3 regions of the Citrobacter sp. Igbk 17 genome follow, and region 1 is predicted to be linked to each of the others. Evidence: predicted binding sites of a transcription regulator. Region 1 holds the regulator's gene; each other region holds the start of a gene.
What was found. The regulator PurR, encoded in region 1, represses purine synthesis genes. The targets are predictions, from matches to a motif close to CANGCAAACGTTTGCNTG.
Positions count from the first base shown of each region.

Region 2: a site for PurR is predicted at 2,554-2,571, ahead of purL (phosphoribosylformylglycinamidine synthase). Genes of this name have one in related genera too.
Region 3: a site for PurR is predicted at 7,824-7,841, ahead of gltS (sodium/glutamate symporter). Genes of this name have one in related genera too.

Region 1 is NZ_JANEWI010000008.1:50,138-60,465, reverse strand. Features, by position in the region: gene NNO08_RS06970 (alkene reductase) at 1-115, shown strand, start outside; gene gloA (lactoylglutathione lyase) at 228-635, shown strand; gene rnt (ribonuclease T) at 730-1,377, shown strand; gene grxD (monothiol glutaredoxin 4) at 1,429-1,776, opposite strand; gene NNO08_RS06950 (C40 family peptidase) at 2,111-2,941, shown strand; gene sodB (superoxide dismutase [Fe]) at 3,069-3,650, shown strand; gene NNO08_RS06940 (MFS transporter) at 3,691-4,860, opposite strand; gene cydH (cytochrome bd-I accessory subunit CydH) at 5,038-5,127, opposite strand; gene purR (HTH-type transcriptional repressor PurR) at 5,425-6,450, shown strand; gene punR (DNA-binding transcriptional activator PunR) at 6,447-7,379, opposite strand; gene punC (purine nucleoside transporter PunC) at 7,491-8,696, shown strand; gene cfa (cyclopropane fatty acyl phospholipid synthase) at 8,987-10,135, shown strand; gene NNO08_RS06910 (riboflavin synthase subunit alpha) at 10,177-10,328, opposite strand, start outside.
Region 2 is NZ_JANEWI010000046.1:2,728-13,055, forward strand. Features, by position in the region: gene yfhb (phosphatidylglycerophosphatase C) at 1-225, shown strand, start outside; gene tadA (tRNA adenosine(34) deaminase TadA) at 261-791, shown strand; gene mltF (membrane-bound lytic murein transglycosylase MltF) at 839-2,389, opposite strand; gene purL (phosphoribosylformylglycinamidine synthase) at 2,647-6,534, shown strand; partial or broken gene NNO08_RS23250 (hypothetical protein) at 6,831-7,130, shown strand; gene qseE (two component system sensor histidine kinase QseE/GlrK) at 7,418-8,848, shown strand; gene qseG (two-component system QseEF-associated lipoprotein QseG) at 8,871-9,590, shown strand; gene glrR (two-component system response regulator GlrR) at 9,590-10,328, shown strand, end outside.
Region 3 is NZ_JANEWI010000037.1:22,032-32,359, forward strand. Features, by position in the region: gene ligB (NAD-dependent DNA ligase LigB) at 1-290, opposite strand, end outside; gene gmk (guanylate kinase) at 552-1,175, shown strand; gene rpoZ (DNA-directed RNA polymerase subunit omega) at 1,230-1,505, shown strand; gene spoT (bifunctional GTP diphosphokinase/guanosine-3',5'-bis pyrophosphate 3'-pyrophosphohydrolase) at 1,524-3,635, shown strand; gene trmH (tRNA (guanosine(18)-2'-O)-methyltransferase TrmH) at 3,642-4,331, shown strand; gene recG (ATP-dependent DNA helicase RecG) at 4,337-6,418, shown strand; gene gltS (sodium/glutamate symporter) at 6,459-7,664, opposite strand; gene xanP (xanthine/proton symporter XanP) at 7,893-9,284, shown strand; gene NNO08_RS18850 (AsmA family protein) at 9,406-10,328, shown strand, end outside.

The DNA of each region.
Region 1 (10,328 bases):
TGCTAACCCGGATCTGGTTGCACGTCTGCAGCGTAAAGCCGAGCTCAATCCACAGCGTGCGGAAAGTTTTTACGGCGGCGGTGCTGAAGGCTATACCGATTACCCTACCCTGTAAGGTCCTGAGAATTGCCAATCGATTTCTAATCGTTCATTGATAGCGGCGTTATAACGCCGCTATACTAAAACAACATTTTGAATGTATTAGCCATTTTTGAAGGGGAAGAAAGATGCGTTTACTTCATACCATGCTGCGCGTGGGTGACCTGCAGCGTTCCATCGAGTTTTATACCAACGTGTTGGGCATGAAGCTGCTGCGTACCAGCGAAAACCCTGAATATAAGTACTCTCTGGCATTCGTCGGATACGGCCCTGAAACCAGCGAAGCCGTGATCGAACTGACCTATAACTGGGGCGTTGACAAGTATGAATTGGGTACCGCATATGGCCACATTGCCCTGAGCGTAGATAACGCGGCAGAGGCCTGTGAACGTATTCGTCAAAACGGCGGTAACGTGACGCGTGAAGCCGGTCCGGTAAAAGGCGGTACGACGGTCATCGCGTTTGTTGAAGATCCAGATGGCTATAAAATTGAGCTGATCGAAGAAAAAGACGCCGGCCGCGGTCTGGGCGACTAAACTCTCCTCGGGCGCAGATCGTCTGTGCCCGTAGTTTTATACTCATCATTTTGCCATAATACGCGCTGCAATTTTCCCGTATTAAGAGACCCAGATGTCCGATAACGCTCAACTTTCCGGTCTGTGTGACCGTTTTCGTGGTTTTTATCCTGTCGTCATTGACGTCGAAACAGCAGGATTTAACGCCAAAACCGATGCGCTGCTTGAAATTGCCGCCATCACACTGAAAATGGATGAACAGGGCTGGCTGATGCCGGACATGACGTTACATTTCCACGTTGAACCGTTTGAAGGGGCGAATTTACAACCCGAAGCGCTGGCATTTAACGGCATCGACCCCAGCAACCCGTTGCGTGGCGCCGTCAGCGAGTACGACGCGCTGCATGCCATCTTTAAAATGGTACGTAAAGGTATCAAAGATAGCGGCTGTAATCGGGCTATCATGGTGGCGCACAATGCGACATTTGATCACAGTTTTATGATGGCAGCGGCAGAACGTGCCTCTCTGAAACGTAATCCGTTTCACCCCTTCGTCACCTTTGATACGGCAGCATTAAGCGGCCTGTCGTTGGGGCAAACCGTACTGTCAAAAGCCTGTCTGGCTGCAGGAATGGAGTTTGATGGGACTCAGGCGCACTCGGCGCTGTATGACACCGAACGGACAGCCGTTCTGTTCTGCGAAATTGTTAACCGCTGGAAACGTCTCGGCGGCTGGCCTCTGCCAGTGCCCGAAGAGGCGTAACGGCGGCATAAAAAAAGCGACCTGCTGAGGTCGCTTTTTTATTTTTGCTGGTTACTCAGCGTCCGGCTCTTCGGTTTTGTATTTCGCTGCAGTTTCTTTAATCAACTGCTGCAACTCACCGCGCTGGTACATTTCAATTAAAATGTCACAGCCGCCTACCAGTTCACCATCAACCCACAGCTGTGGGAAAGTCGGCCAGTTGGCATATTTCGGCAGCTCGGCGCGAATATCCGGGTTCTGCAGAATATCAACATAAGCAAAACGTTCGCCACAGGCGGACAACGCCTGCACAGCCTGAGCAGAGAAACCGCAGCTTGGCAGTTTTGGGGAACCTTTCATGTACAGGAGAATCGGGTTTTCAGCGATCTGGCGCTGGATTTTTTCGATAGTGGTGCTCATTATCTTGCTTCCTTAAACTTCTTTTACGGCAGTAGTCTGACATTGTAGCGGGTCAGGCAGGTAACGGAAAATAACATTTTCATTACGCGATATTATTTTATCGCCTGTCGTTAAAAGTTGCATTCACAATCTCACTTATCCGCGTAAAGCATGGGGATTTGATTATCTGTTCACCAATTACGCCTTGAATTGCTGTTTTTTTTTGCGGTCGGTTACGAAACGTAGTTTTAAACGAAAAAAGCTATTAACTTTCCCTCTTTCTATAGATTAGAATCGTCAAGTTTTGAAAATCACACGCAGGCACGATAGACCTGCCTTACCAGAGGACTGCTCAGTGGCGCGGATAAACCGAATCTCGATCACGCTCTGTGCTTTACTTTTTACCACACTGCCTTTTACGCCTATGGCTCATGCTTCCAAGCAGGCCAGGACGACACCTACCGCTTCCCACACCGTCAAGACGGTAGATAAAAAGAAAAGCGCAACAACCAGCCAGAAAGCAACAAAAACCAACAAGAAAACGGCGACAAAAAACACCAGTAAAACCAGTACGAAAACGGCTTCCTCTTCCAAAAAACGCACAGCAACTCCGGCAAAATCGACGAAAACAGCAAACCGTCGCAGTAAAACAGCGGCAATACAAACCCCTGCCGTCACCTGGACTGAAAAATGTACCCCGCGCAAAGGTCATAAGCCACGTTGTGTAAAAGTGAAGACGACTGCACCAACAGCCGTTGCGGATGTACATAAAGTAAAAGTACAGAAAGCAACCAAAACCGCTATGTCTACCCTGATGAACCAAATCGGTAAACCTTACCGTTGGGGTGGCACATCACCCAGAACCGGTTTTGATTGCAGCGGGCTGGTTTATTACGCATACAAAGATCTGGTGAAGTTCCGCATCCCGCGTACCGCCAATGAAATGTATCACCTGCGCGACGCTGCGCCGATTGAACGTGGTGAACTGAAAAACGGTGATCTGGTCTTCTTCCGCACGCAAGGTCGCGGTACCGCCGACCACGTTGGCGTCTATGTTGGCAATGGTAAATTTATCCAGTCTCCACGCAGCGGTCAGGAAATTCAAATAACCTCTCTGAGCGAAGATTACTGGCAACGCCACTACGTGGGCGCTCGCCGTGTGATGACGCCGAAAACAATTCGCTAAAAACTTACCCTACAGAATATGCTGTAGGGTAAGTTCTTCTTTTGCATAACCTTTCAATTTGCTACCCTATCCTTACTCACAATGAGGCTATTGTGTGTACTCACTATAAATAATAAGGAGAGAAGCAATGTCGTTCGAATTACCTGCATTACCGTATGCCAAAGATGCTCTAGCACCGCACATTTCTGCCGAAACGCTGGAATACCACTATGGCAAACACCATCAAACCTACGTGACCAATCTGAATAACCTGATTAAAGGCACCGCGTTTGAAGGTAAATCACTGGAAGAGATCGTACGTAGCTCTGAAGGTGGTGTATTCAATAACGCAGCACAGGTATGGAACCACACGTTCTACTGGAACTGCCTGGCACCAAACGCAGGCGGCGAGCCGACCGGTAAACTGGCCGAAGCGATTGCCGCCTCCTTTGGCAGCTTTGCAGACTTCAAAGCACAATTCACCGATGCCGCTATCAAGAATTTCGGTTCTGGCTGGACCTGGCTGGTAAAAGGAACGGATGGCAAACTGGCTATCGTATCCACCTCCAACGCAGGTACACCGCTGACGACTGACGCGACGCCTCTGATGACCGTTGACGTGTGGGAACATGCTTACTACATCGATTATCGTAATGCCCGTCCTGGCTACCTGGAACACTTCTGGGCACTGGTGAACTGGGAATTTGTTGCGAAAAACTTCGCAGCATAAAATGACAACGCAGAAGGGGTTCCCTTCTGCGTTTTTGTTTTTAATTCGTTGCGTTGCAGACTTCTTCCGCTTGCTTTCTTGCCGAGACAAAGACCAGCAGTAGCGCAAGTCCCGCCACAATCGCCCCCATTACCGGGACGAAACTGTAGCCCAACCCTCCGGAAATTACCGCCCCACCGGCGGCCGCTCCCAGGGCATTCCCCAGATTAAACGCGCCAATATTCACTGACGATGACAATCCAGGTGCCTCACTGGCAACGCGCATCACACGCATCTGCAGCGGCGGAACCACCGCAAACGTTGCTGCGCCCCACACCACCATACTCACGGCCGCACCCAGCTCATTACGTGCAAGGAAAGGTATCGCCAGCATAATAACCATCAGCAGCAATAAAAAGCCTTTCAGCGTACCGTTAACCGAACGGTCAGCCAGTTTACCGCCCAGATAGTTACCGATAGAGAACCCAACGCCAATCAGCACCAGCATACCGGTGACAAACGCCGGCGTAGCATGAGTAATGCTATGCAGCACGGGTGAGATGTAGGTATAAAGCGTAAACATCGCTCCGGCCCCCAGAACGGTCGTCAGTAAAGCTGACACCACTTGTGGACGCATTAATACAGCCAGTTCTTTGCGCACATCAGGGCGCTCACCTGCCCCGCCTTTCGGTAACGAGAAGAACAGACTGACCATCGCGATAATGCCTAGTCCCGCCGTCGCCATAAAGGACATACGCCAGCCGATGGTTTCCCCAAGCCAGGTTGCCGCGGGAACACCGCCAATATTCGCGATCGTTAGCCCCATAAACATAGTCGCAACGGCGCTGGCCTGTTTATGTTTGGGGACAACGCTTGCCGCCACAACCGAGCCGAGGCCAAAAAATGCCCCGTGGTTAAGACTGGTCAAAATGCGCGACAGCATCAGCGTCGTGTAATCCGGAGATATCGCCGAAAGCACATTACCCAATGTAAAAATGGCCATCAGGAAGATAAGCGCATTGCGACGCGCACGATGGGACAGCAGTAAGGTCATCAGCGGTGCGCCAACCATCACGCCTACCGCATACGCGCTGATTAACATCCCTGCGGCCGGAATGGAAACATCCACGCCTTTGGCAATGACGGGTAGCAATCCCATGGGAGAGAATTCGGTCGTTCCAATGCCAAACGCACCTATCGCCAGCGTCAGTAAAGGATAATTTATTTTCATCTATCGACTCCGTAACGTCGAGCCTTGGCACGACACATCATAAGAGTCAAAAGCATGACATTGATCGCAAAATTAATAAAGTTAACAAAACTGCAAAAGACTTTTGCTTATTTGCAAAAAATAGGAAGGGAAAGACAAGCAGAAAGGATGAGGGAGAGTGAACTCCCCCGGGGGAAATCAGTGCAGTGCTGCAGTCAGGCCACCCGCAACAATCAGGCCCAGAACAATTATGGTCGTCACTAACGAAAATTTCAGATCGGTGCTCATCAAGTTTTCTCCTTTTTATTCCCACACAAAAAGTGATATTGCGCATTTTTACACACTTGAAAGCAAAAATCTCTCACGATTTATATTGATAACTGCTTTTAACTCTTCCCCTTTTCGTTAAGATCAGACAAAATTCCACGCTTACTTGATTAGCGTACCGGCCATTGACCCCTTCCTGACGTTCCGTGTCGTTTTCCCGGCGTGCCGCAACCCTGACGTTGCGTTGAGGGTGTGTGAAGGCAAACGTTTACCTGGAGTATTCTCAGGAGCTTAGGATATGGTCTGGAGTGAGATGTAATGGCAACTATTAAAGATGTAGCGAAGCGAGCAAACGTTTCCACTACAACCGTATCACACGTAATTAACAAAACGCGCTTTGTCGCAGAAGAAACGCGCAACGCTGTCTGGGCAGCGATTAAAGAACTGCACTACTCCCCTAGCGCAGTTGCACGTAGCCTGAAGGTGAATCACACCAAATCGATCGGTTTGTTGGCAACCAGCAGTGAAGCTGCCTATTTCGCCGAAATTATCGAGGCTGTTGAGAAGAATTGTTTCCAGAAAGGCTACACACTGATTCTGGGCAACGCCTGGAACAGTCTTGAAAAACAGCAGGCCTACCTGTCTATGATGGCGCAAAAGCGCGTAGATGGCCTGTTGGTAATGTGTTCAGAGTACCCGGAATCACTGCTTTCCATGCTCGAAGAGTATCGCCATATTCCAATGGTGGTCATGGACTGGGGCGAGGCAAAAGCCGACTTTACCGATACCGTCATTGATAACGCTTTTGAAGGTGGTTACATGGCAGGCCGGTATCTGATTGAGCGCGGTCATCGTGAGATCGGCGTGATCCCAGGTCCCATGGAGCGTAATACCGGCGCAGGCCGCCTGGCTGGCTTCATGAAAGCGATGGAAGAGGCTCTGATTAAAGTTCCCGAAAACTGGATTGTCCAGGGTGATTTCGAACCTGAATCCGGCTACCGCGCTATGCAGCAAATCCTCTCCCAGTCGCATCGCCCAACCGCCGTATTCTGTGGTGGCGATATTATGGCGATGGGTGCGCTGTGTGCCGCAGACGAGATGGGACTGCGCGTACCGCAGGATATCTCAGTTATCGGTTACGACAACGTACGCAACGCCCGATACTTCACCCCTGCGCTGACAACCATCCATCAGCCAAAAGATTCACTGGGTGAAACGGCCTTCAACATGCTGTTAGACCGAATCGTGAATAAACGTGAAGAATCGCAGTCTATCGAGGTGCACCCACGCCTGGTAGAACGTCGTTCCGTTGCCGACGGTCCATTCCGCGATTATCGTCGTTAAGTCAGTTGTGCGGGAGCCTCATCCGGTTCCCGCAGCCACTCTTTATTCAGCGTCTCACTATCCCCCAGGTAGTCCAGTAACCAGCTCAGTGCAGGCGACGTATCGTTCTGCTGCCAGGTCAGGCAACAAGCGGCATCCGGGAACGGATTTTCCAGCTGTAACGCCACCCATTTTCCGCTATCGATCCACGGTTTTGCAAAATGCGTCGGTACCATCCCGACACAGAGTCCGGCTGACAAGCAGGTGGCCGAGGATTCCCAGTCAGGAACCACAACGCGTTTTTGGTTGTCCAGCAACCATGTAATACGTTTCGGCAGTGTGCGGGAGGTGTCTTCGCGTACCAGCGATGGCCAGTTGCGCAACGTATCGTCACTGATCGGTCCCGGCATCGCCGCCAACGGATGATGACTGGCTACCACGCAACTCCAGCTCAGCATTCCCATATCCCGGAACGTATAGCGTCCCCCTACCGGAATGGCCTGCGTTGCTCCGATAGCTAACTCCACGCGACCATCCGACAGCGCGTCCCAGACGCCATTAAACACCTCCTGAAAGACCAGAAGTTCCACATCATCGAAATGGCGGTAGAAATCCACAATCATCTGTCGGGTCCGTTCTGGACGCACAATATTATCTACCGCAATCGCCAGCTGTCCTCGCCAGCCATTGGCGATTTGTTGACATTGCTGACGGGTGATCTGCATTTTTTTGATAACAGACCGACCTTCTTTTAAAAACCACGCGCCAGCAGGCGTTAATTCCACGTCCCGATGACGGCGTTCAAAAAGAGGCACAGCCAGCCACTCTTCCAGTTGGCGCACCGTGTAGCTTACCGCCGAAGGTACGCGGTGCAACTCCTGAGCAGCGGAACTAAAGCTACCGTTACGCGCCACTGCATCAACCACCTCAAGTGAATATTCCGACCACATGCTCTGCCTGCAAAAAATTTGAAATCAGTAAGCAAATATTAGCGTTTCACAGCGAGAATTACACTCACTACACTCAGCGGCAATGTTCTATTGCTAAAAAGAGAAACGATAATGCAACCAGGAAAAGGGTTTTTAGTCTGGCTGGCAGGTCTTAGCGTGCTAGGTTTTCTGGCAACGGATATGTATTTGCCCGCCTTTGCTGCTATTCAGTCCGATTTACAGACACCCGCTTCTGCCGTGAGTGCCAGCCTTAGTTTGTTCTTAGCGGGTTTTGCCGTTGCACAACTTTTGTGGGGGCCACTCTCCGACCACTATGGTCGTAAACCGATTTTGATGCTGGGCTTATCCATCTTCGCGCTGGGCAGCCTGGGTATGTTGTGGGTAGAAAACGCCACCGGCTTACTGGTGCTGCGCTTTATTCAGGCCGTTGGTGTCTGTGCGGCTTCGGTTATCTGGCAGGCGCTGGTTACCGATTATTATCCTTCACAAAAAGTAAACCGCATCTTTGCCACCATTATGCCGCTGGTCGGATTGTCTCCTGCACTTGCACCGTTATTAGGCAGTTGGATCCTGGTACATTTTTCCTGGCAGGCCATTTTTGCCACCCTTTTTGCGATTACCCTGCTCCTGATGTTGCCGGCCCTGCGCTTAAAACCAACGGCAAAAGCACGCGATGATAGCCAGGATAAACTGACGTTCGCTACGCTGCTGCGCTCCAAAACATACCGTGGAAATGTACTGATTTACGCAGCATGTTCCGCGAGCTTCTTCGCATGGCTGACGGGTTCACCGTTTATCCTTAGTGAAATGGGCTATAGCCCGGCGGTGATTGGTCTGAGCTATGTCCCGCAAACTATTGCATTTTTGATCGGTGGTTACGGCTGCCGTGCGGCACTGCAAAAATGGCAGGGTCGCCAGCTTCTGCCGTGGTTACTTATCCTGTATGCCATTAGCGTTATCGCCACCTGGGCTACTGGCTTTATTCATCACGTTGCGTTGGCTGAAATCCTGATCCCATTCTGCGTGATGGCCATTGCAAACGGGGCAATCTACCCTATCGTTGTCGCCCAGGCGCTGCGTCCATTCCCTCAGGCTACAGGCCGTGCCGCTGCGCTGCAGAACACGCTGCAACTGGGACTATGCTTCCTGGCAAGCCTGGTCGTTTCGTGGCTAATCAGCACGCCGCTGCTCACCACCACCAGCGTTATGCTGACGACAGTGCTGCTGGCCGCGCTAGGCTACAAAATGCAGTCACAGACTGACAACACATCCTTGCCGGATGAGAGCGCGCAAATTGCCCACGGTGAGTCACATTAATCATTGTTGCAGGCATTTAGTTAGCCCGCTAACAATTATCGGTTGAATAGCCAAAAATTCAGGCCTATACTGATTTTCGGTTGTTAATAAAACGATAAGATTTATAGAGTAACGGGAACAAGCAGGTTCCCGTTTTTCCATGGATGGCCTTTTCGGCAAGGGTTCCTCCCTTCCTCTGTTCTACGTCGGATTATAGATTCGCGGATTAATTCCGTGAGATTTCTCACAAAGCCCAAAAAAGCGTCTACGCTGTTTTAAGGTTCTGATCACCGACCAGTGATGGAGAAGCTATGAGTTCATCATGTATAGAAGACGTCAGCGTACCGGATGATGACTGGTACCGAATCACCAATGAGTTATTGAGCCGTGCAGGCATTACCATTAATGGCCCGGCACCGGCAGATATTCGCGTTAAAAACCCCGACTTTTTCAAACGCGTGTTGCAGGAAGGATCGTTGGGTTTAGGTGAAAGTTATATGGACGGCTGGTGGGAATGCGATCGGCTGGATATGTTTTTTAGCAAAGTCCTGCGTGCAGGTCTTGAAAACCAACTCCCCCGCCACTTCAGAGATACGCTACGTATCGCAACGGCCCGTCTGTTTAATTTACAAACCAAAAAACGTGCCTGGGTCGTTGGCAAAGAACACTACGATCTTGGCAACGATCTCTTTACCCGCATGCTTGATCCCTACATGCAATATTCCTGCGCCTACTGGAAAGATGCCGATACCCTGGAATCTGCCCAGCAGGCGAAGCTAAAAATGATTGCCGAGAAATTGCAATTGAAGCCTGGTATGCGCGTACTCGATATTGGCTGCGGCTGGGGAGGCTTGTCCCAGTTCATGGCGTCACAATACGGGGTGAGCGTGACTGGCGTGACGATTTCAGCAGAACAGCAAAAAATGGCGCAGACGCGCTGTGAAGGGTTGGATGTCACGATTTTGCTGCAGGACTACCGCGACCTGAATGACCGGTTCGACCGTATCGTTTCCGTTGGTATGTTTGAGCATGTGGGACCGAAAAACTACAACACCTATTTTGACGTAGTTGACCGCAATTTAAAGCAAGATGGTCTTTTTTTGCTGCATACCATCGGCTCTAAAAAAACCGACAATAATGTTGATCCGTGGATCAATAAGTACATCTTCCCGAACGGCTGTTTACCGTCAGTTCGCCAGATTGCTAACGCCAGCGAGCCACATTTCGTGATGGAAGACTGGCATAACTTTGGTGCGGATTACGATACCACTCTGATGGCCTGGCATGAGCGTTTCATGACCGCCTGGCCAGAAATTGCCGACAACTATAGTGAGCGTTTTAAACGGATGTTCAGTTATTACCTGAATGCGTGTGCTGGCGCATTTCGCGCGCGCGACATTCAGCTGTGGCAGGTTGTGTTCTCTCGTGGCGTTGAACACGGGCTCCGCGTTCCCCGTTAGACAGCATCGCCCCCGAACTCGCGGGGGCTTTTTATTCCGACTTAAACGCCCGCTTCGCCAGTCACGTTACTCATCGCGCTTTCACGCGCGGTCAGTACACGTTCAACCGTATCAACAACGGCCTGTGTTTGCGGGTCAATTTCGATATTGACTCGTGCACCCAGTTTTTTCTTGCCCAGCGTTGTACGTTCCA
Region 2 (10,328 bases), on a different contig from region 1:
CGTGTTAATCTGATCGCCAGTCAAATGGCGCGTGGATACGGTGGCTGGGTATTGCCGTTACGCTGCCTGGGACATGAAAAAGTGGCGCAACTGGAACAGCAGATTGGCGCGCCGTTGCATCTATACAGCGGTTACAGCGACAGTAAGCAGGACAATCCACTACTCTCTTTTTGCCAGCATCGCTGGCGCGTCACGCCGCGCGGGGAACTGCAACAACTCGAATAGCGAACGCGCATGCAATTTGGAGTATGACGGGTATAATGCGTCCGCTTTTTATTACTGGAGTTACCCCTTTGTCTGATGTTGAATTTAGCCACGAATACTGGATGCACCACGCTTTAACGTTAGCTAAGCGCGCCTGGGATGAGCGTGAAGTCCCGGTGGGTGCAGTATTGGTCCTCAACAACCGCGTTATTGGCGAAGGCTGGAATCGGCCGATTGGCCATCATGATCCTACTGCCCACGCTGAAATCATGGCGTTGCGTCAGGGCGGTCTGGTGCTACAAAACTACCGTCTGCTGGATGCAACGTTGTATGTCACACTGGAACCGTGCGTCATGTGTGCTGGTGCGATGGTGCACAGCCGTATTGGCCGGGTAGTTTTTGGTGCGCGCGATGCGAAAACGGGGGCGGCGGGTTCGTTAATGGACGTACTGCATCATCCAGGCATGAACCATCGGGTTGACGTGACTGAAGGCGTGTTACGCGATGAATGCGCCACGTTGCTCAGCGATTTTTTCCGTATGCGTCGTCAGGAAATTAAAGCCCTGAAAAAATCCTCCAACGTGTGAATACCGATCTGATTGCCTGAGGGTGTTGCGCTAATTCCCTTCAAAGACTACTTCTGCTCTTTTTTCTGCGTCGAAAATAGCAGAGAAGGGGAGTGCGACAGATAGCTTGATGAGGTCTGAGACAGGAATGCCGCCAGCGGAAACTTCTCCTCGCCTAACAGTTCTGTAGGTGATACCGCCGGGTAATCCTGTGCCAGTCGCTGTGTTTCAATCGCCTGCTTTTCTTTCTCTTGCAGGTATCCCACCAGACTTATCTGATACTTACGGATATTTTCCACATAGGCGTAGGCCTCGTGACCGCGCGCATAGCCATAGGTCAGCTTGTTGTAATACGGCTTTTGACTGAGCAGCGGCAGACGTTGTTTTACATCAGACCAACTGTTCGGGTTGCCTTTGGTTTTTACCGTCAGCGCCCGCGCATCCAGCATATGTGCGTAGCCCATATTGTAAGCGGCGAGTGCAAACCAGATACGTTCTCCTTCGGGCACGGTATCCGGCACTTTACTCATCATATCCTGTAAGTAGCGTGCGCCACCGCTGATGCTCTGTTCGGCATCGGTACGGTCAGTGAGCCCAAGGCTCTGGGCAGTATTTTTGGTCAGCATCATCAGACCGCGTACACCGGTCGGGGAGGTTGCCTGCGCGTCCCAGTGTGATTCCTGGTAAGAGATTGCCGCGAGCAGTCGCCAGTCTATTTCCTGCGCATATTTCTCAAAAAGTGGCTTCAGATCCGGTAACACGCTATCAACCGCACGCAGGAAGGTGCGGGTATCAACATAGTCAAAATCATCGCCATGCCCAAGGTACTTTTCTTCCAGCCGCGCAAGCGAGCCGTCTTCATTCATGGTATTGAAGAAATCCAGCAGGGCAGCGGACAGCGTATTGTCATCGTCCAGACGGCTGAACCAGGTCACCGGCTGTTCGTCGGAGACATCCAGCGCGACGGCCAGCTCAGGGTGTACACGCTGGTACAGGCTGATGGCGACGGAATCCGCGATGGTATAGTCCAGCTTACCGGCGATGACATCATCAAGCAGTTCAGTGGTGCCCTTTTTCTCATCAACTTTCCAGCTCAGGTCCGGATATTTTTTTTCTTTTAACTGCTGGAGGTCGTTTATCACCACGTGTCCCGGGGCGATGGTCAGCTGATTTTCGGTCACACTGGCAAGGCTGCGAGGGCGATATTGCCCAACCCGATACACCAGTTGTTGCGATACGGAATAGTAGGTCGGACCCGGCTGATAATTTTTAACGCGCTCACTGTTATACACCAGACCCGCGGCTAACAGATCGGCATTCCCGTTATCCAGGTCGTCAAAAAGCTGGCTGATGTTCTGGCGTACGGTGATTTTCAGCTTCACACCCAGGTAGTTGGCGAAGGCTTTGGTCAGTTCGTAATCCAGTCCAAACTTTTTCCCATTAAGCGTGGCGTAAGTGAGCGGCGAGTCGATGGTACTGACGCGCAGCTCTCCCCGCGACTGAATGGCGGCGATACGATTGTCGGCTTTACCGAACCAGGGGATGGATGGCCAGAGGGCCGCTGCCAACAACAGCGTCAAAATACCGATGAACAGATAATTAATCTTTAATTTTTTCAATTAGTTAATTCTCTGAACCGTACGTTGTCTCTGCGTGCTGTGGTATTGATTAAGAAGTGAATTAGTCATTAATGAGCGGCATTTTGCTTAAACTTGCGTCAGTTGGCAACTTATTCAGAAAACAGACCGCATTTGATGATAAGACAAGGTCGTGATTTTATTTCGACGCAAACGGTTTCGTCGGCGCGGTAGATTCTTTATAATGACGCCCGTTTCCCCCACTTGGGCACACCGAAAGCTTAGAAGACGAGAGACTTATGATGGAAATTCTGCGTGGTTCACCTGCACTGTCTGCATTCCGTATTAACAAACTGCTGGCACGTTTTCAGGCTGCCAACCTCCAGGTCCACAATATTTACGCCGAGTACGTCCATTTTGCCGATCTGAATGCACCATTGAATGAGGACGAGCGCGCGCAACTTGCACGTCTGCTGAAATATGGTCCTGCTCTTCACAGTCATGCCCCTGAAGGCAAACTGCTGCTGGTCACGCCTCGCCCGGGTACCATCTCCCCGTGGTCTTCTAAAGCGACTGATATTGCCCATAACTGCGGCCTGCAACAGATTAGCCGCCTGGAACGTGGCATTGCCTGGTATGTTGAGGCCTCCACGCTGACTGCTGAGCAGTGGCTGACGGTTGCCAATATTCTGCATGACCGCATGATGGAAACGGTTTTCTCTGCGCTGAGCGATGCTGAAAAACTGTTTGTTCATCACCAGCCTGCGCCGGTTTCCAGCGTTGACCTGCTGGGTGAAGGACGCCAGGCGTTAATTGACGCTAACCTGCGTCTGGGGCTGGCGCTGGCAGAGGATGAAATCGACTATCTGCAAGATGCGTTCACCAAACTGGGACGCAACCCGAACGATATCGAACTGTACATGTTTGCACAGGCCAACTCCGAGCACTGCCGCCATAAAATTTTTAATGCCGACTGGGTGATCGACGGTAAGCAGCAGCCGAAATCGCTGTTCAAGATGATCAAAAACACCTTCGAAACCACACCAGATCACGTCCTGTCTGCCTATAAAGATAACGCAGCGGTGATGGAAGGTTCTGAAGTGGGTCGCTACTTTGCTGACCACCAGACCGGTCGCTACGATTTCCATCAGGAGCCTGCTCATATCCTGATGAAGGTTGAAACCCATAACCACCCGACGGCGATCTCGCCGTGGCCGGGCGCTGCAACAGGTTCTGGCGGTGAAATTCGTGATGAAGGCGCAACCGGGCGCGGTGCGAAACCGAAAGCCGGGCTGGTGGGTTTCTCGGTCTCTAACCTGCGTATCCCGGGCTTTGAACAGCCATGGGAAGAAGATTTTGGCAAGCCGGACCGTATTGTCACCGCACTGGATATTATGACCGAAGGTCCACTGGGTGGTGCTGCGTTTAACAACGAATTTGGTCGTCCTGCGCTGACGGGCTACTTCCGCACCTATGAAGAGAAAGTGAACAGCCATAATGGTGAAGAGCTGCGCGGTTATCACAAGCCGATCATGTTGGCGGGTGGGATCGGCAATATCCGTGAAGATCACGTGCAGAAAGGCGAGATCGTGGTGGGTGCCAAGCTGATCGTCCTCGGCGGTCCGGCGATGAACATCGGCCTGGGCGGTGGTGCGGCATCATCTATGGCTTCCGGCCAGTCTGATGCCGATCTTGATTTCGCTTCTGTACAGCGCGACAACCCGGAAATGGAGCGTCGCTGCCAGGAAGTTATCGACCGTTGCTGGCAGATGGGGGACGCTAACCCGATCCTGTTCATCCACGATGTTGGTGCGGGTGGCCTGTCTAATGCCATGCCGGAGCTGGTCAGTGACGGCGGACGCGGCGGCAAATTCCAGTTGCGCGATATCCTGAGTGATGAACCGGGTATGAGCCCGCTGGAAATCTGGTGTAACGAATCTCAGGAGCGCTATGTGCTGGCGGTGGCCGCCGATCAACTGCCGCTGTTTGATGAACTGTGTAAGCGCGAGCGTGCCCCCTATGCGGTGATTGGTGAAGCCATCGAAGAACAACACCTGACGTTGAGCGATAGCCACTTCGACAACCAGCCGATTGACATGCCGCTGGACGTTCTGCTGGGTAAAACGCCGAAAATGGCCCGCGACGTACAAACGCTGAAAGCCAAAGGCGAGCTGCTGACACGTGAGCATATTACGATTGCTGACGCGGTAAACCGTGTGCTGCACCTGCCGACCGTAGCAGAGAAAACCTTCCTCGTTACCATCGGCGACCGTACTGTCACCGGGATGGTGGCGCGTGACCAGATGGTTGGTCCGTGGCAGATCCCGGTAGCGAACTGTGCGGTCACTACCGCCAGTCTGGATAGCTACTATGGCGAAGCGATGTCTATCGGTGAACGCGCACCTGTCGCGCTGCTGGACTTTTCCGCCTCTGCGCGTCTGGCCGTCGGTGAAGCGCTAACCAATATTGCGGCCACGCAGATTGGCGATATCAAACGCATCAAATTGTCAGCAAACTGGATGGCGGCTGCTGGCCATCCCGGTGAAGATGCCGGGCTGTACGAAGCGGTAAAAGCTGTCGGGGAAGAGTTATGTCCGGCGCTTGGCCTGACTATCCCGGTGGGTAAAGACTCCATGTCGATGAAAACCCGCTGGCAGGAAGGTAACGAGCAGCGTGAAATGACCTCCCCGCTGTCACTGGTGATCACTGCCTTTGCTCGCGTGGAAGACGTGCGCCATACAATCACGCCGCAACTGTCTACTGAAGACAATGCGCTGTTGCTGATTGATCTTGGCCTTGGTCACAATGCGCTGGGTGCGACATCGCTGGCACAGGTATACCGTCAACTGGGCGACAAACCTGCCGATGTGCGCGATGTAACGCAGTTGAAAGGCTTCTACGACGCCATTCAGGCGTTGGTCGCACAACGTAAGCTGCTGGCTTACCATGATCGCTCCGACGGCGGTCTGCTGGTTACGCTGGCAGAAATGGCCTTTACCGGTCACTGCGGCGTTGAAGCAGATATCGGTACTCTGGGCGATGATCATCTGGCGGCGCTGTTTAATGAAGAGCTGGGGGCTGTCATTCAGGTTCGCGCTGCTGACCGTGACGCGGTAGAAGCAATTCTGGCGGCGAACGGTCTGGCTGATTGCGTACATTACCTCGGCCAGGCGGTAGCCGGCTATCGTTTCACCCTGACCGCCCAAGGTCAGCCGGTGTTTAGCGAAAGCCGTACTACCCTGCGTATGTGGTGGGCGGAAACAACCTGGCAGATGCAGCGTCTGCGTGATAACCCGGAATGTGCCGATCAGGAACACAACGCTAAAACCAACGATGCCGATCCTGGCCTCAACGTTAAACTGTCGTTTGACATCAACGAAGATATTGCGGCTCCGTATATCGCTACCGGTGCACGTCCAAAAGTAGCCGTGCTGCGCGAACAGGGCGTTAACTCCCACGTAGAAATGGCGGCGGCTTTCCACCGTGCGGGTTTTGACGCTATCGACGTGCATATGAGCGATCTGCTGGGCGGTCGTATTGGTCTGGGTAACTTCCAGGCGCTGGTGGCCTGTGGTGGCTTCTCTTACGGTGATGTGCTTGGCGCAGGCGAAGGTTGGGCGAAGTCGATTCTGTTCAACAATCGGGTACGTGATGAGTTCGAAACCTTCTTCCATCGCCCGCAAACGCTGGCACTCGGCGTGTGTAACGGTTGTCAGATGATGTCTAACCTGCGCGAGCTGATCCCTGGAAGCGACCTGTGGCCACGCTTTGTGCGTAACCACTCCGATCGCTTTGAAGCGCGTTTCAGCCTGGTCGAAGTGACACAAAGCCCGTCTCTGCTGCTGCAGGGTATGGTGGGGTCACAGATGCCAATTGCGGTTTCTCACGGTGAAGGTCGTGTGGAAGTGCGTGACGATGCGCATTTGGCTGGGCTGGAGAGTAAAGGGCTGGTGGCGCTGCGCTACGTTGATAACTACGGTAAGGTGACCGAAACCTATCCGGCTAACCCGAACGGTTCTCCAAACGGTATCACTGCTGTTACCACTGAAAATGGTCGCGTAACGATTATGATGCCACACCCGGAACGTGTATTCCGTACCGTGAGCAACTCCTGGCACCCGGAAAACTGGGGCGAGGACAGCCCGTGGATGCGCATCTTCCGTAATGCGCGTAAACAGCTCGGTTAATCTGGTCGAACATCATGAAGCCCCTCTCGAGGGGCTTTTTTGTCGCCAGATACAGAGCGCCTGATGGCACTGCGCTTATCAGGCCTACGGGGAAGAGCGCTTGTAGACCGGATAAGGCATTTACGCCGCCATCCGACTGCCTGATGGCACTGCGCTTATCAGGCCTACGGGGAGGGGCACTTGTAGGCCGGATAAGGCATTTACTTCGCCATCCGACTGCCAGATGACACTGCGCTTATCAGGCCTACGGGGAAGAGCGTTTGTAGGCCGGATAAGGCATTTACTTCGCCATCCGACTGCCTGATGGCACTGCGCTTATCAGGCCTACGGGGAAGGGCACTTGTAGGCCGGATAAGGCGTTTACGCCGCCATCCGGCAATAAACTCAGCGCTTATGCCGCAAAATTAAAGTGTCGGGAAATCCCGACATTGTCAGGGTTGACTTGTCGCCAAAAAGAGACACTTAATAACTTGATCTATAATGATTTTATTTTTAAGTGCAGCGAGTGTTGCTTATTAGCGACAGAGTGCACAAAAAACACTCAATCCTTATTTTTACACAATTATTCATATTTCTTATATTTATCATTGTGTTAATAAAGTGTTTTGAATATTGGCACAGATGCTGCATAATATTAACCAGTGGCTCATTCACCTTCTTATGTCAGCCCCTTCGGGACGTGCTACATAAACTTCGAATGACGCACAACAAGGTGCCTGCCGTCCAACATCTGATATTAGCGAAGCTCATATCAACCTTCGGGCGAAACGTCGAGTTAGGCACCGCCTTATTCCATAACAAAGCCGGGTTAATCCCGGCTTTGTTGTATCTGACGTTCCCCTCAGTTAGCATCGTCTTATTCCCGTCCATTGAGAGTAACGCCTTGAAGCGCTGGTCTGTTTTCCCTCGATCCTTACGTCAGCTGGTGACACTGGCATTTTTGCTGATCCTGCTCCCTTTGCTCGTACTGGCCTGGCAAGCGTGGCAGAGCCTGAACGCCCTGAGCGCTCAGGCGGCGCTGACTAACAGAACCACGCTCATTGATGCCCGACGCAGCGAGGCGATGACCAATGCCGCGCTGGAGATGGAGCGTAGCTACCGACAGTATTGTGTGCTGGATGATCCGACGCTGGCAAAGGTTTACCAGAGCCAGCGTAAGCGTTATAGCGACATGCTGGACGCGCATGCGGGCGTTTTACCGGACAACAAGCTCTACCAGGCGTTACGGCAGGATCTCAACGATCTCGCCCAACTGCAGTGTAATAACAGCGGTCCTGACAGCCAGGCGGCAGCCCGTCTGGAAGCCTTCGCTAATGCGAATACCGACATGGTGCAGGCCACCCGTACCGTGGTCTTCTCGCGCGGTCAGCAGTTACAACAAGAAATTGCCGAACGTGGTCAGTTCTTTGGCTGGCAGGCGCTGGTACTGTTTCTCGTTAGTCTGGCGATGGTACTGCTGTTTACCCGTATGATTATCGGCCCGGTGAAGGGTATTGAACGGATGATTAATCGTCTGGGGGAAGGTCGCTCACTGGGCGATAGCGTATTGTTTACAGGCCCCCGGGAACTGCGTTCCGTTGGCCAGCGCATAATCTGGTTGAGCGAGCGCCTTTCCTGGCTTGAGTCACAGCGACATCAGTTTTTACGCCATCTCTCACATGAACTGAAAACGCCGCTGGCAAGTATGCGTGAAGGCACGGAGTTGCTGGCCGATCAGGTAGTTGGACCGCTCACTCCCGAGCAAAAAGAGGTGGTCGGTATTCTGGATGACAGTAGCCGTAATCTACAAAAGCTGATTGAGCAATTGCTTGATTACAACCGCAAGCTGGCGGATGACGAAGTAGAACTTGAGCGCGTAGAAATCGCGCCGTTGGTGGAAAGTGTTGTTTCAGCACATAGCCTGCCCGCTCGCGCCAAAATGATACATACTGATGTTGCGCTGGCGGCGAACGCTTGTCTGGCCGAGCCCATGCTGTTAATGAGCGTGCTGGACAATCTTTATTCCAATGCGGTGCACTATGGCGCTGAATCCGGTAACATTTGGATCCGCAGCAGTTTGCATGGCTCGACGGTATACATTGATGTCATAAATACCGGCACACCGATTCCAGAAGCAGAACAGGCGATGATCTTCGAACCTTTTTTCCAGGGTAGCCATCAGCGAAAAGGGGCAGTCAAAGGAAGCGGGTTGGGACTGAGTATCGCCAGAGACTGTATCCGCCGTATGCGGGGAAAACTGTATCTGGTTGATGAGCATGCGCAAAGCGTTTGTTTCCGCATAGAACTGCCGCTATCTGCATCGAAAAACCACTAAAATGAACCTAAGTCTGGTGAGTATGCCACACGTTGTTGCCCGAATGCTTAAACGAGATTTTATTCGCCGCGTCTTACTCGCAAGTCTGCCATGCCTGGCGCTGGTCGGCTGCGTTCCCAACGCGGTGAATCACATTATCGGCGATCCTTCGCAGGAGAAAATCCCGCCGCATCAACTCGCTGATTACCTTGCCACCGAATGTACGGATATCTGGTCGCTGTCGGGCCAGTCCACAGATACCAACCCGCTCTACTGGTTGCGAACCATGGATTGTGCCGATCGCCTGATGCCTGTTCAGGCACGCAGTGAAGCCAGTACCCAACTCACGGATACCTGGCAGGGTGCTTTTAAGCGTGGGATCCTGCTTGATGGCGCCCACATTACACCGCCTGAAAGGCGTGAAATAATGACCCGTCTGGATGCGCTAAGCCCGCAAATTCCGGCCCAGGTACGTCCGCTTTATCAGGTCTGGCGCAGTAGTCAAACGCTGCAGTTACAGCTTGCAGAAGAACGTATGCGCTACAGTAAACTTCAGCAGTCATCTGACAGCGATCTTGATGCGCTGCGCCAACAGCAACAGAATTTGCAGAGCCAGCTCGATCTCACCACCCGTAAGCTGGAAAACCTGACCGATATTGAACGACAACTGTCCACCCGTAAACCTGCCGGCAGCTACAATCCCGATGCGTTGCACGGTACTGATAAGCTCACGACGCCTGATGATGGGGAGGTCACGCCATGATAAGCCGCAAGCCCGCGCATCTGCTGCTCGTCGATGACGATCCGGGGCTGTTGAAATTGCTCGGTATGCGGCTGACCAGTGAAGGTTACAGCGTCGTAACTGCAGAAAGTGGGCAGGAAGGATTACGGGTACTGAATCGTGAAAAAGTGGATCTGGTCATTAGCGACCTGCGCATGGATGAAATGGACGGCATGCAGCTGTTCACTGAAATCCAGAAAGTGCAGCCGGGGATGCCGGTCATTATCCTGACTGCGCACGGCTCTATTCCCGATGCTGTCGCGGCAACGCAGCAGGGCGTTTTCAGCTTTCTCACCAAGCCGGTCGATAAAGACGCGCTATACAAAGCGATTGACGGTGCGCTGGAACAGTCCGCGCCTGCTACTGATGATAGCTGGCGCGAATCAATTGTTACCCGTAGCCCGTTAATGCTGCGTTTGTTAGAACAGGCGCGGATGGTCGCGCAATCGGATGTCAGCGTATTGATCAACGGGCAGAGCGGCACCGGGAAAGAGGTGTTTGCCCAGGCGATTCACAACGCCAGTCCGCGCAGCCACAAGCCCTTTATCGCCATAAACTGCGGGGCGTTGCCGGAACAACTGCTGGAATCAGAGCTTTTTGGTCATGCGCGCGGTGCCTTTACCGGAGCGGTGAGTAATCGTGAAGGTCTGTTTCAGGCCGCAGAAGGTGGGACGTTATTTCTCGACGAAATAGGCGATATGCCCGCGCCGTTACAGGTTA
Region 3 (10,328 bases), on a different contig from region 1:
GGAACAGGGTGCAATATTGAGCCGCTTATCGGTGGCGCAGACAGGTCTATCTGTGAATCACCTCCGAAACAGCGTTGCCATTGGTGTAGCTGCGCATTCAACTGATCATAAATACCGTCATCTACGGCACTCACACCCTGCTTCCAATAACTATCATTCCATTGCGTTATCTGCTGTTGTAGTCGCGACATTTCCTCGTTTGCCCGATCCGCAGACCAGGCGGGGCACGCGGCCCCGGCCCGCAAATGGCAGAACAGCAACACCAGCACAATGCTTTTCCATAACCCCATACCACCTCCGCCTGAAAATGCGTTTCCCGGCAGGTATAGCGCAAAGCGCCGTCAAAACAGAGCGGCAAAAATTCGTCATGCGAGCAGCTTTCCTGGCATTTTCACTTTTTGCAGCAAACCTCCAGTAAAACAGGAAACTGGTACGCAAAACGCAATAAACATGCGCAAAAAGTGTGACAAAGGCTACGTAGCAAAGCGGCTACGTGTATAATAAGCCCGTATGTAGGCTCTCTTTCGACAATCACATACATTAAGATACTCATGGCTCAAGGCACGCTTTATATTGTTTCTGCCCCCAGTGGCGCGGGTAAATCCAGCCTGATTCAGGCTTTATTAAAGACCCAACCGTTGTATGACACCCAGGTTTCTGTTTCACACACCACGCGCGCACCGCGCCCGGGGGAAGTGCATGGTGAACACTATTTCTTTGTGAACCATGATGAATTCAGAACCATGATTGGCAGAGATGCGTTCCTGGAACACGCTGAGGTATTCGGCAATTATTACGGCACCTCGCGTGAAACCATTGAGCAAGTATTAGCATCCGGCGTAGATGTCTTTTTAGATATCGACTGGCAAGGTGCACAGCAAATTCGTGAAAAAATGCCGCATGCGCGCAGCATTTTTATTTTGCCACCTTCTAAGATTGAGCTGGACCGCCGTCTCCGAGGCCGCGGTCAGGATAGCGAAGAAGTAATCGCGAAACGTATGGCGCAAGCTGTTGCAGAAATGAGCCATTACGCCGAATATGATTATCTTATTGTGAATGATGATTTCGATACTGCCCTGGGCGATTTGAAAACCATCATTCGCGCCGAACGTCTGCGCATGAGCCGCCAAAAGCAGCGTCATGACGCTTTAATCAGCAAACTGTTGGCAGACTGAACCCACATTCAGTATCATGCCCAGTCATTTCTTCACCTGTGGAGCATTTTAAGTATGGCACGCGTAACTGTTCAGGACGCTGTAGAGAAAATTGGTAACCGTTTTGACCTGGTACTGGTCGCCGCGCGTCGCGCTCGTCAGATGCAGGTAGGCGGAAAGGATCCGCTCGTACCGGAAGAAAACGATAAAACTACCGTAATCGCGCTGCGCGAAATCGAAGAAGGTCTGATCAACAACCAGATCCTCGACGTGCGTGAGCGCCAGGAACAGCAAGAGCAGGAAGCCGCTGAATTACAAGCCGTTACCGCTATTGCTGAAGGTCGTCGTTAATCACAAAGCGGGTCGCCCTTGTATCTGTTTGAAAGCCTGAATCAACTGATTCAAAACTACCTGCCGGAAGACCAGATTAAGCGTCTTCGGCAGGCGTATCTCGTTGCACGTGACGCTCACGAGGGCCAAACACGTTCAAGCGGTGAACCCTATATCACGCACCCGGTAGCGGTAGCCTGCATTCTGGCCGAGATGAAACTCGACTATGAAACGTTAATGGCTGCGCTGCTGCATGACGTGATTGAAGATACCCCTGCCACCTACCAGGATATGGAACAGCTTTTTGGTAAAAGTGTTGCTGAACTGGTCGAAGGGGTATCAAAGCTTGATAAGCTTAAGTTTCGCGATAAGAAAGAGGCGCAGGCCGAAAACTTTCGCAAGATGATTATGGCGATGGTGCAGGATATCCGCGTCATTCTCATCAAACTTGCCGACCGTACCCACAACATGCGCACGCTGGGCTCATTGCGCCCGGATAAGCGTCGCCGCATAGCCCGTGAAACTCTCGAAATCTACAGTCCGCTGGCACACCGTTTAGGTATTCATCACATAAAAACCGAGCTGGAAGAGCTGGGTTTTGAAGCGCTGTACCCGAACCGCTATCGCGTGATTAAAGAAGTGGTTAAAGCCGCTCGCGGCAACCGCAAAGAGATGATCCAAAAAATCCTCTCAGAAATCGAAGGGCGTTTGCAGGAGGCTGGCATTCCGTGTCGTGTAAGTGGACGCGAAAAGCATCTGTACTCTATCTATTGCAAAATGGTACTCAAAGAGCAGCGTTTTCACTCGATCATGGATATCTACGCTTTCCGCGTTATTGTTCATGACTCCGATACCTGCTATCGCGTACTCGGCCAGATGCATAGCCTGTACAAACCACGTCCTGGTCGCGTTAAAGACTATATTGCCATTCCGAAAGCGAACGGATATCAGTCTTTGCACACCTCAATGATCGGCCCACACGGCGTCCCGGTTGAAGTACAAATTCGTACTGAAGACATGGACCAGATGGCAGAGATGGGGGTTGCAGCACACTGGGCGTATAAAGAGCACGGCGAAACCAGTACTACGGCACAAATCCGCGCCCAGCGCTGGATGCAGAGCTTGCTGGAGCTGCAGCAAAGCGCCGGTAGCTCATTTGAATTTATTGAAAGCGTCAAATCTGATCTCTTCCCGGATGAGATTTATGTTTTCACACCGGAAGGGCGAATTGTCGAATTGCCTGCCGGTGCAACACCTGTCGACTTCGCCTATGCTGTGCATACCGATATCGGTCACGCCTGCGTTGGTGCCCGCGTAGACAGGCAGCCTTACCCACTTTCGCAGCCGCTCTCCAGTGGCCAAACCGTTGAAATCATTACCGCGCCAGGCGCTCGCCCCAATGCGGCATGGCTCAACTTTGTGGTCAGTTCAAAAGCTCGCGCCAAAATTCGCCAACTGCTGAAAAACCTTAAACGCGATGATTCCGTCAGTCTGGGTCGTCGTCTACTCAACCATGCCTTAGGCGGTAGCCGTAAACTGGCAGAGATCCCGCAAGAGAGCATCCAGCGTGAGCTTGAGCGCATGAAGCTCGCCACGCTTGACGATCTGTTAGCTGAAATCGGCCTGGGTAACGCCATGAGCGTGGTCGTTGCGAAAAACCTTCAGCAGGGTGAGGTGCCGGCAAATGCGCCAGCACAATCTGGTCATGGTCATCTGCCGATTAAAGGCGCAGATGGTGTGCTGATCACCTTCGCGAAATGTTGTCGCCCAATTCCTGGCGATCCAATCATTGCCCACGTCAGTCCGGGTAAAGGTCTGGTGATCCACCATGAGTCCTGCCGTAATATCCGTGGCTACCAGAAAGAGCCTGAGAAGTTTATGGCGGTTGAATGGGATAAAGAGACCGAACAGGAGTTCATCACTGAGATTAAGGTGGATATGTTTAACCACCAGGGTGCTCTGGCAAACCTGACGGCGGCAATCAACACGACCACCTCCAATATTCAAAGCCTGAATACTGAAGAGAAAGATGGCCGCGTCTACAGCGCCTTTATTCGCCTCACTGCCCGCGATCGCGTACATCTGGCGAACATTATGCGCAAAATCCGCGTCATGCCGGACGTGATTAAAGTCACCCGTAACAGAAACTAGTCTTTTATGAATGAACAGCGTTATGCACGTATCCGCGAGATGCTCGCGCGGCGTCAGCCCGATCTGACTGTCTGCATGGAGCAAGTCCACAAACCTCATAACGTTTCTGCGATCATTCGTACCGCGGATGCCGTCGGCGTGCATGAAGTCCACGCCGTCTGGCCGGGTAGTCGTATGCGCACCATGGCCTCCTCTGCCGCGGGCAGCAACAGTTGGGTGCAGGTGAAGACTCACCGCACTATCGGCGATGCCGTCACGCAGTTAAAAAGCCAGGGCATGCAAGTTCTGGCAACTCACCTCTCTGACAAAGCTGTCGATTTCCGCGAGATTGATTACACGCGACCAACCTGCATCCTGATGGGCCAGGAAAAAACCGGTATCACCCAGGAAGCATTAGATCTGGCAGATCAGGACATCATCATTCCGATGATTGGTATGGTGCAGTCGCTGAATGTCTCGGTCGCCTCGGCGCTGATTCTGTACGAAGCACAACGCCAGCGGCAAAACGCCGGGATGTACCAGCGAGAAAACAGCATGCTGCCGGAAGACGAGCAGCAACGTTTGCTGTTTGAAGGGGGATATCCAGTGCTGGCCAATGTGGCGAAGCGCAAAGGACTCCCCTATCCCCACGTGAATACGCAGGGCGAAATTGAAGCCGATGCAACGTGGTGGGCCACTATGCAGTCTGCGAGATAAACACGATGAAAGGCCGTTTACTGGATGCCATCCCACTCAACTCTCTGACGGGCGTTGGCGCAGCACAAAGCAGTAAACTGGCTAAAATTGGCCTGCACACCGTGCAGGACCTCCTGTTGCACCTTCCTCTGCGCTACGAAGATCGTACTCATCTTTACCCAATTGGCGAACTCTTGCCCGGTGTCTACGCCACCGTTGAAGGCGAAGTGTTGAATTGCAATATCACCTTCGGTGGCCGCCGGATGATGACCTGCCAGATAAGCGATGGTTCGGGTATTCTGACGATGCGCTTCTTCAATTTCAGCGCCGCGATGAAAAATAGCCTCGCTACCGGAAGACGGGTGCTGGCCTACGGCGAAGCCAAACGTGGGAAATATGGCGCCGAGATGATCCACCCGGAATATCGCGTACAGGGCGATCTCAGTACGCCGGAACTCCAGGAAACGCTCACTCCGGTTTACCCGACAACCGAAGGCGTGAAGCAGGCAACACTGCGTAAACTGACCGATCAGGCGCTGGATTTGCTTGATACCTGCGCCATTGCAGAACTGCTACCACCGGAATTACTACAAGGGATGATGAGCCTGCCAGAAGCTCTGCGCACGCTGCACCGTCCACCGCCGTCACTCCAGCTAAGCGATCTGGAAACCGGACAACATCCGGCACAGCGGCGTTTGATTCTGGAAGAATTGCTGGCACACAACCTCAGCATGCTGGCGTTACGCGCCGGAGCCCAACGTTTTCACGCCCAGCCGCTGAGCGCGAACGATACGCTAAAAAATAAGCTACTGACAGCCCTCCCCTTTAATCCAACCGCTGCACAGGCGCGAGTAACCGCCGAGATTGAACGCGACATGGCGTTGGATGTCCCGATGATGCGACTGGTACAGGGTGATGTTGGTTCCGGGAAAACACTGGTTGCAGCACTTGCTGCTCTACGGGCAATTGCACATGGCAAGCAAGTTGCGCTGATGGCCCCCACCGAGCTCCTGGCTGAGCAGCACGCAAACAACTTCCGCAACTGGTTTGCACCGCTGGGAGTTGAAGTGGGCTGGCTGGCCGGCAAGCAAAAGGGTAAAGCGCGTCAGGCACAGCAGGAAGCTATTGCCAGCGGCCAGGTACAGATGATTGTCGGCACTCACGCTATTTTCCAGGAACAGGTTCAGTTCAACGGTCTGGCACTGGTTATCATCGACGAACAACACCGCTTCGGCGTGCATCAACGTTTGGCACTATGGGAAAAAGGTCAGCAGCAGGGGTTCCACCCGCATCAGTTAATCATGACCGCCACGCCAATCCCACGCACGCTGGCGATGACCGCCTATGCCGATCTCGACACATCAGTAATTGATGAACTGCCTCCGGGACGTACACCGGTCACCACCGTCGCGATTCCGGATACCCGCCGCAGCGACATCATTGACCGCGTGCGTAACGCTTGCACGAACGAAGGTCGCCAGGCGTACTGGGTCTGCACGTTGATCGAAGAGTCTGATTTACTGGAGGCCCAGGCAGCAGAGGCCACATGGGAAGAACTTAAACTCGCTCTGCCGGAGCTTAATATTGGTCTGGTGCATGGGCGCATGAAACCTGCCGAGAAGCTGTCTGTCATGGCTGCGTTTAAACAGGGCGAAATGCATCTGCTGGTCGCCACTACAGTGATTGAAGTCGGTGTAGACGTCCCCAACGCCAGCCTGATGATTATTGAAAACCCGGAGCGTCTGGGCTTAGCGCAGTTACACCAGCTGCGCGGCCGCGTCGGTCGCGGTGCAGTCGCTTCTCACTGCGTCCTGCTGTACAAATCACCGCTGTCAAAAATAGCGCAAAAACGTCTGCAGGTGCTGCGAGACAGCAACGACGGATTCGTGATTGCGCAAAAAGATTTGGAGATCCGCGGCCCCGGTGAGCTATTGGGTACACGCCAGACCGGCACGGCGGAATTTAAGGTAGCGGATTTACTGCGCGATCAGGCAATTATTCCGGAAGTTCAGCGCATTGCCCGCCATATTCACGAACGTTATCCACAGCAGGCAGTGGCGCTGATAGAGCGCTGGATGCCAGAAACTGAACGCTACTCCAACGCATAACCCTCTTCATCGCGGCGGTTATCACACCGCCGCACAGCCTTTATTGCGCAAAGATCGGCAACAGCAGATACAGCTTAATCACCAGTGCATTGACGATATCGATAAAGAACGCCCCCACCATCGGCACCACCAGAAACGCCATATGTGATGGACCAAAACGTTCGGTAATCGCCTGCATGTTGGCAATCGCTGTCGGCGTTGCGCCGAGGCCAAAGCCACAGTGCCCGGCAGCCAGCACCGCCGCATCGTAGTTCTTACCCATCAGGCGCCAGGTGACGAAAATTGCATACAGCGCCATGAAAACGGTCTGTACAACAAGGATTGCCAGCATTGGTAGCGCCAGCGAGGCCAGTTCCCACAGCTTGAGGCTCATTAACGCCATTGCCAGGAACAGCGACAGACTGACGTTACCAAGCACCGAAACCGCTCGCTCAAACACCCGATAAAAGCCCAGTAGCGCCAGACCATTACTCAGGATCACGCCGACAAACAGTACGCAGACGAAGGTCGGTAGTTCCAGCACCGTACCCACCAACATTTGCGCAACGATTTTGCCCACCGTCAGGCAGATAGCAATCAGCGCGATAGTTTCAATCAGCACCAGCGAGGTGATCATGCGCCCAACATCCGGCTTTTCAAACGCAGTCGGTACTGCCTGATCGTCCGGCATACCGTCCGGAGTTGTGGAGTGTTTTACCAGATAGCGCGCAACAGGCCCACCGATCAAGCCACCCAGCACCAGGCCGAACGTTGCGCATGCCATTGCCACTTCAGTTGCATTAGCGAAACCATAGCGTTCGATAAACAGCTTGCTCCACGCTGCTCCGGTTCCGTGTCCACCAGAGAGCGTTATCGAACCGGCAATCAGGCCCATCAACGGGTCGAGACCCAGCAGGCTTGCCATACCGATACCGATGGCGTTCTGCATTAATAGCAGCCCAACAACCACAATCAGAAAGATGCCCACCACGCGGCCACCCGCGCGCAGGCTGGCAATATTGGCATTCAGGCCGATAGTTGCGAAGAACGCCAGCATCAGCGGATCGCGCAACGTCATATCAAAATTGACCTCCCAGCCCATGCTTTTTTTCAGCACCAGCAACGCGATCGCCACCAGCAATCCACCTGCTACAGGTTCGGGAATCGTATATTTTTTCAGGAAAGAGACTGACTGGACGAGCTTACGCCCCAGCAGCAACACCAGGGTTGCAGCAACCAGTGTTGATAATGTATCGAGGTAAAACATATACAGCTCCATTAGTGCGCTTTGCAGTTCTGCTACGCACGATTCATTCCAGGTCGATTTTTAGCTCTTAATGAGTTATCGGGGTGGATTTTAAGCAGAAAATGATGAAAAGTTATATAAAAATGTTTGTTTATCCGTTTTAAATATTAAGAATAGTTACTCGCAAACGTTTGCTTTTCTGTCCTGGTCAGATAAAATCACCGCTTTTCCACCATGGGATTGCCTCTGATGTCCGTTAACGCCGTAGAGTCGACAAATGCGCAACCGGTTGCGCAGACTCACAACAGTGAACTGATTTACCGTCTTGAAGATCGACCCCCGCTAGCCCAAACCCTGTTTGCCGCCTGTCAGCACCTGCTGGCCATGTTCGTCGCGGTAATCACGCCTGCTCTGTTAATCTGCCAGGCGCTCGGCTTACCGGCTCAGGATACTCAACACATTATCAGTATGTCGCTGTTCGCTTCCGGCGTGGCTTCTATCATTCAGATCAAAGCCTGGGGACCGGTGGGCTCAGGGCTGTTATCCATTCAGGGCACCAGCTTTAACTTTGTTGCGCCACTGATTATGGGCGGAACGGCGCTAAAAACCGGTGGCGCAGATATCCCAACCATGATGGCGGCGTTGTTTGGCACACTGATGCTGGCAAGCTGCACCGAGATGGTTATCTCGCGTGTACTGCATTTGGCACGTCGTATTATTACTCCGCTGGTCTCAGGGGTGGTAGTAATGATCATTGGTTTGTCACTGATTCAGGTGGGTCTGACATCGATTGGCGGCGGTTACGCAGCAATGAGCGACAACACCTTTGGCGCACCGAAGAATTTGATGCTGGCAGGTGTCGTGCTGGCGCTGATTATCATTCTTAATCGCCAGCGCAACCCATACCTGCGCGTTGCGTCACTGGTGATTGCAATGGCTGCAGGATACCTGCTGGCCTGGTTCATGGGCATGTTGCCGCAAAATACCGCGCCGGTAAGTCAAGATCTGATCATGGTACCAACGCCGCTGTATTACGGTCTGGGTATCGACTGGAGCTTACTGCTACCGCTGATGCTGGTCTTTATGATCACCTCGCTGGAGACCATCGGTGATATTACGGCCACCTCCGATGTCTCCGAACAACCGGTCTCGGGTCCGCTGTACATGAAACGTCTGAAAGGCGGAGTACTGGCGAACGGCCTGAACTCGTTTGTTTCTGCCGTGTTCAACACCTTCCCGAACTCCTGCTTCGGTCAGAATAATGGGGTCATCCAGTTAACCGGCGTTGCCAGCCGCTATGTTGGTTTTGTGGTGGCGCTGATGCTGATCGCACTGGGTCTGTTCCCGGCAGTCAGCGGCTTTGTACAACATATCCCTGAACCTGTTCTGGGCGGGGCAACGCTGGTAATGTTCGGGACTATCGCCGCCTCCGGGGTACGCATCGTGTCACGTGAACCGCTGAACCGCCGTGCCATCCTGATTATCGCACTGTCGCTGGCTGTCGGTCTCGGCGTCTCCCAGCAACCGCTGATCCTGCAGTTTGCGCCTGACTGGGTGAAAAACCTGCTCTCTTCCGGTATTGCTGCTGGCGGTATTACCGCTATTGTTCTGAACCTGATTTTCCCGCCAGAGAAAGCGTAAGCGAAATGCGGCGTTGATTCTGAATCAATGCCGCTGTAACGCTCTTTCACCATTCCCGCCTTGAGGATTGCGCGTAAATCGTGCATAACTTGACTATGTGCACTTCGCGGGATGGAAGACCATGAAATTTATTGGAAAGCTGCTTATTTACGTGCTGATCGCCTGTGCAGTGGCGATCCTCGGCCTTTATTTTCTACTGCAAACCCGTTGGGGTGCAGAGCATGTCAGCGCATGGGTGTCAGAGAACAGCAGCTACCACCTGGCTTTTGATGCCATCGATCACCGGTTTTCCTCCCCATCCCATATTCTGTTGAAAAATGTCACTTTTGGTCGTGATGGGCAACCTGCCACGCTGGTCGCAAAAACGGTTGATATTGGCCTGAGCAGTCGTCAGATCACCGACCCGTTGCACGTTGACACCATCTTGTTGCAAAACGGTACGCTCAATCTTTCTCAACAAACTGCGCCGCTTCCGTTCCAGGCCGATCGCCTGCAGCTACAGGATATGGCATTAAATAGCCCCGGCAGTGAGTGGAACCTGAGCGCGCAACGCGTGAACGGCGGCGTTATTCCCTGGAACCCTGAGGCGGGTAAAATTCTCGGCAACAAGGCGCAAATTCAGCTCAGCGCCAGTTCATTAACGCTTAACGACGTTCCCACCACCAACGTGCTGATCGAAGGCAGCATTGACCATGACCGCGTGACGTTAAGTAACATTGGCGCAGATGTCGCACGCGGCGCGTTAACCGGCGTTGCGCAGCGGAATGCTGATGGCAGCTGGGTCGTGGAGAACCTGCGGTTAAATGATATCCGGCTACAAAGTGATAAATCACTGGTCGATTTTTTCGCACCACTAACCACAATTCCGTCCCTGCAAATTGGTCGTCTTGAGGTGACGGATGCCCGTCTGCAAGGTCCTAACTGGGCGGTAACAGATCTCGATCTGAGTTTGCGCAATATGACCTTCAGCAAGGACGACTGGCAAACTCAGGAAGGGAAGCTGTCGATGAACGCCAGTGAGTTTATCTACGGTTCACTGCACTT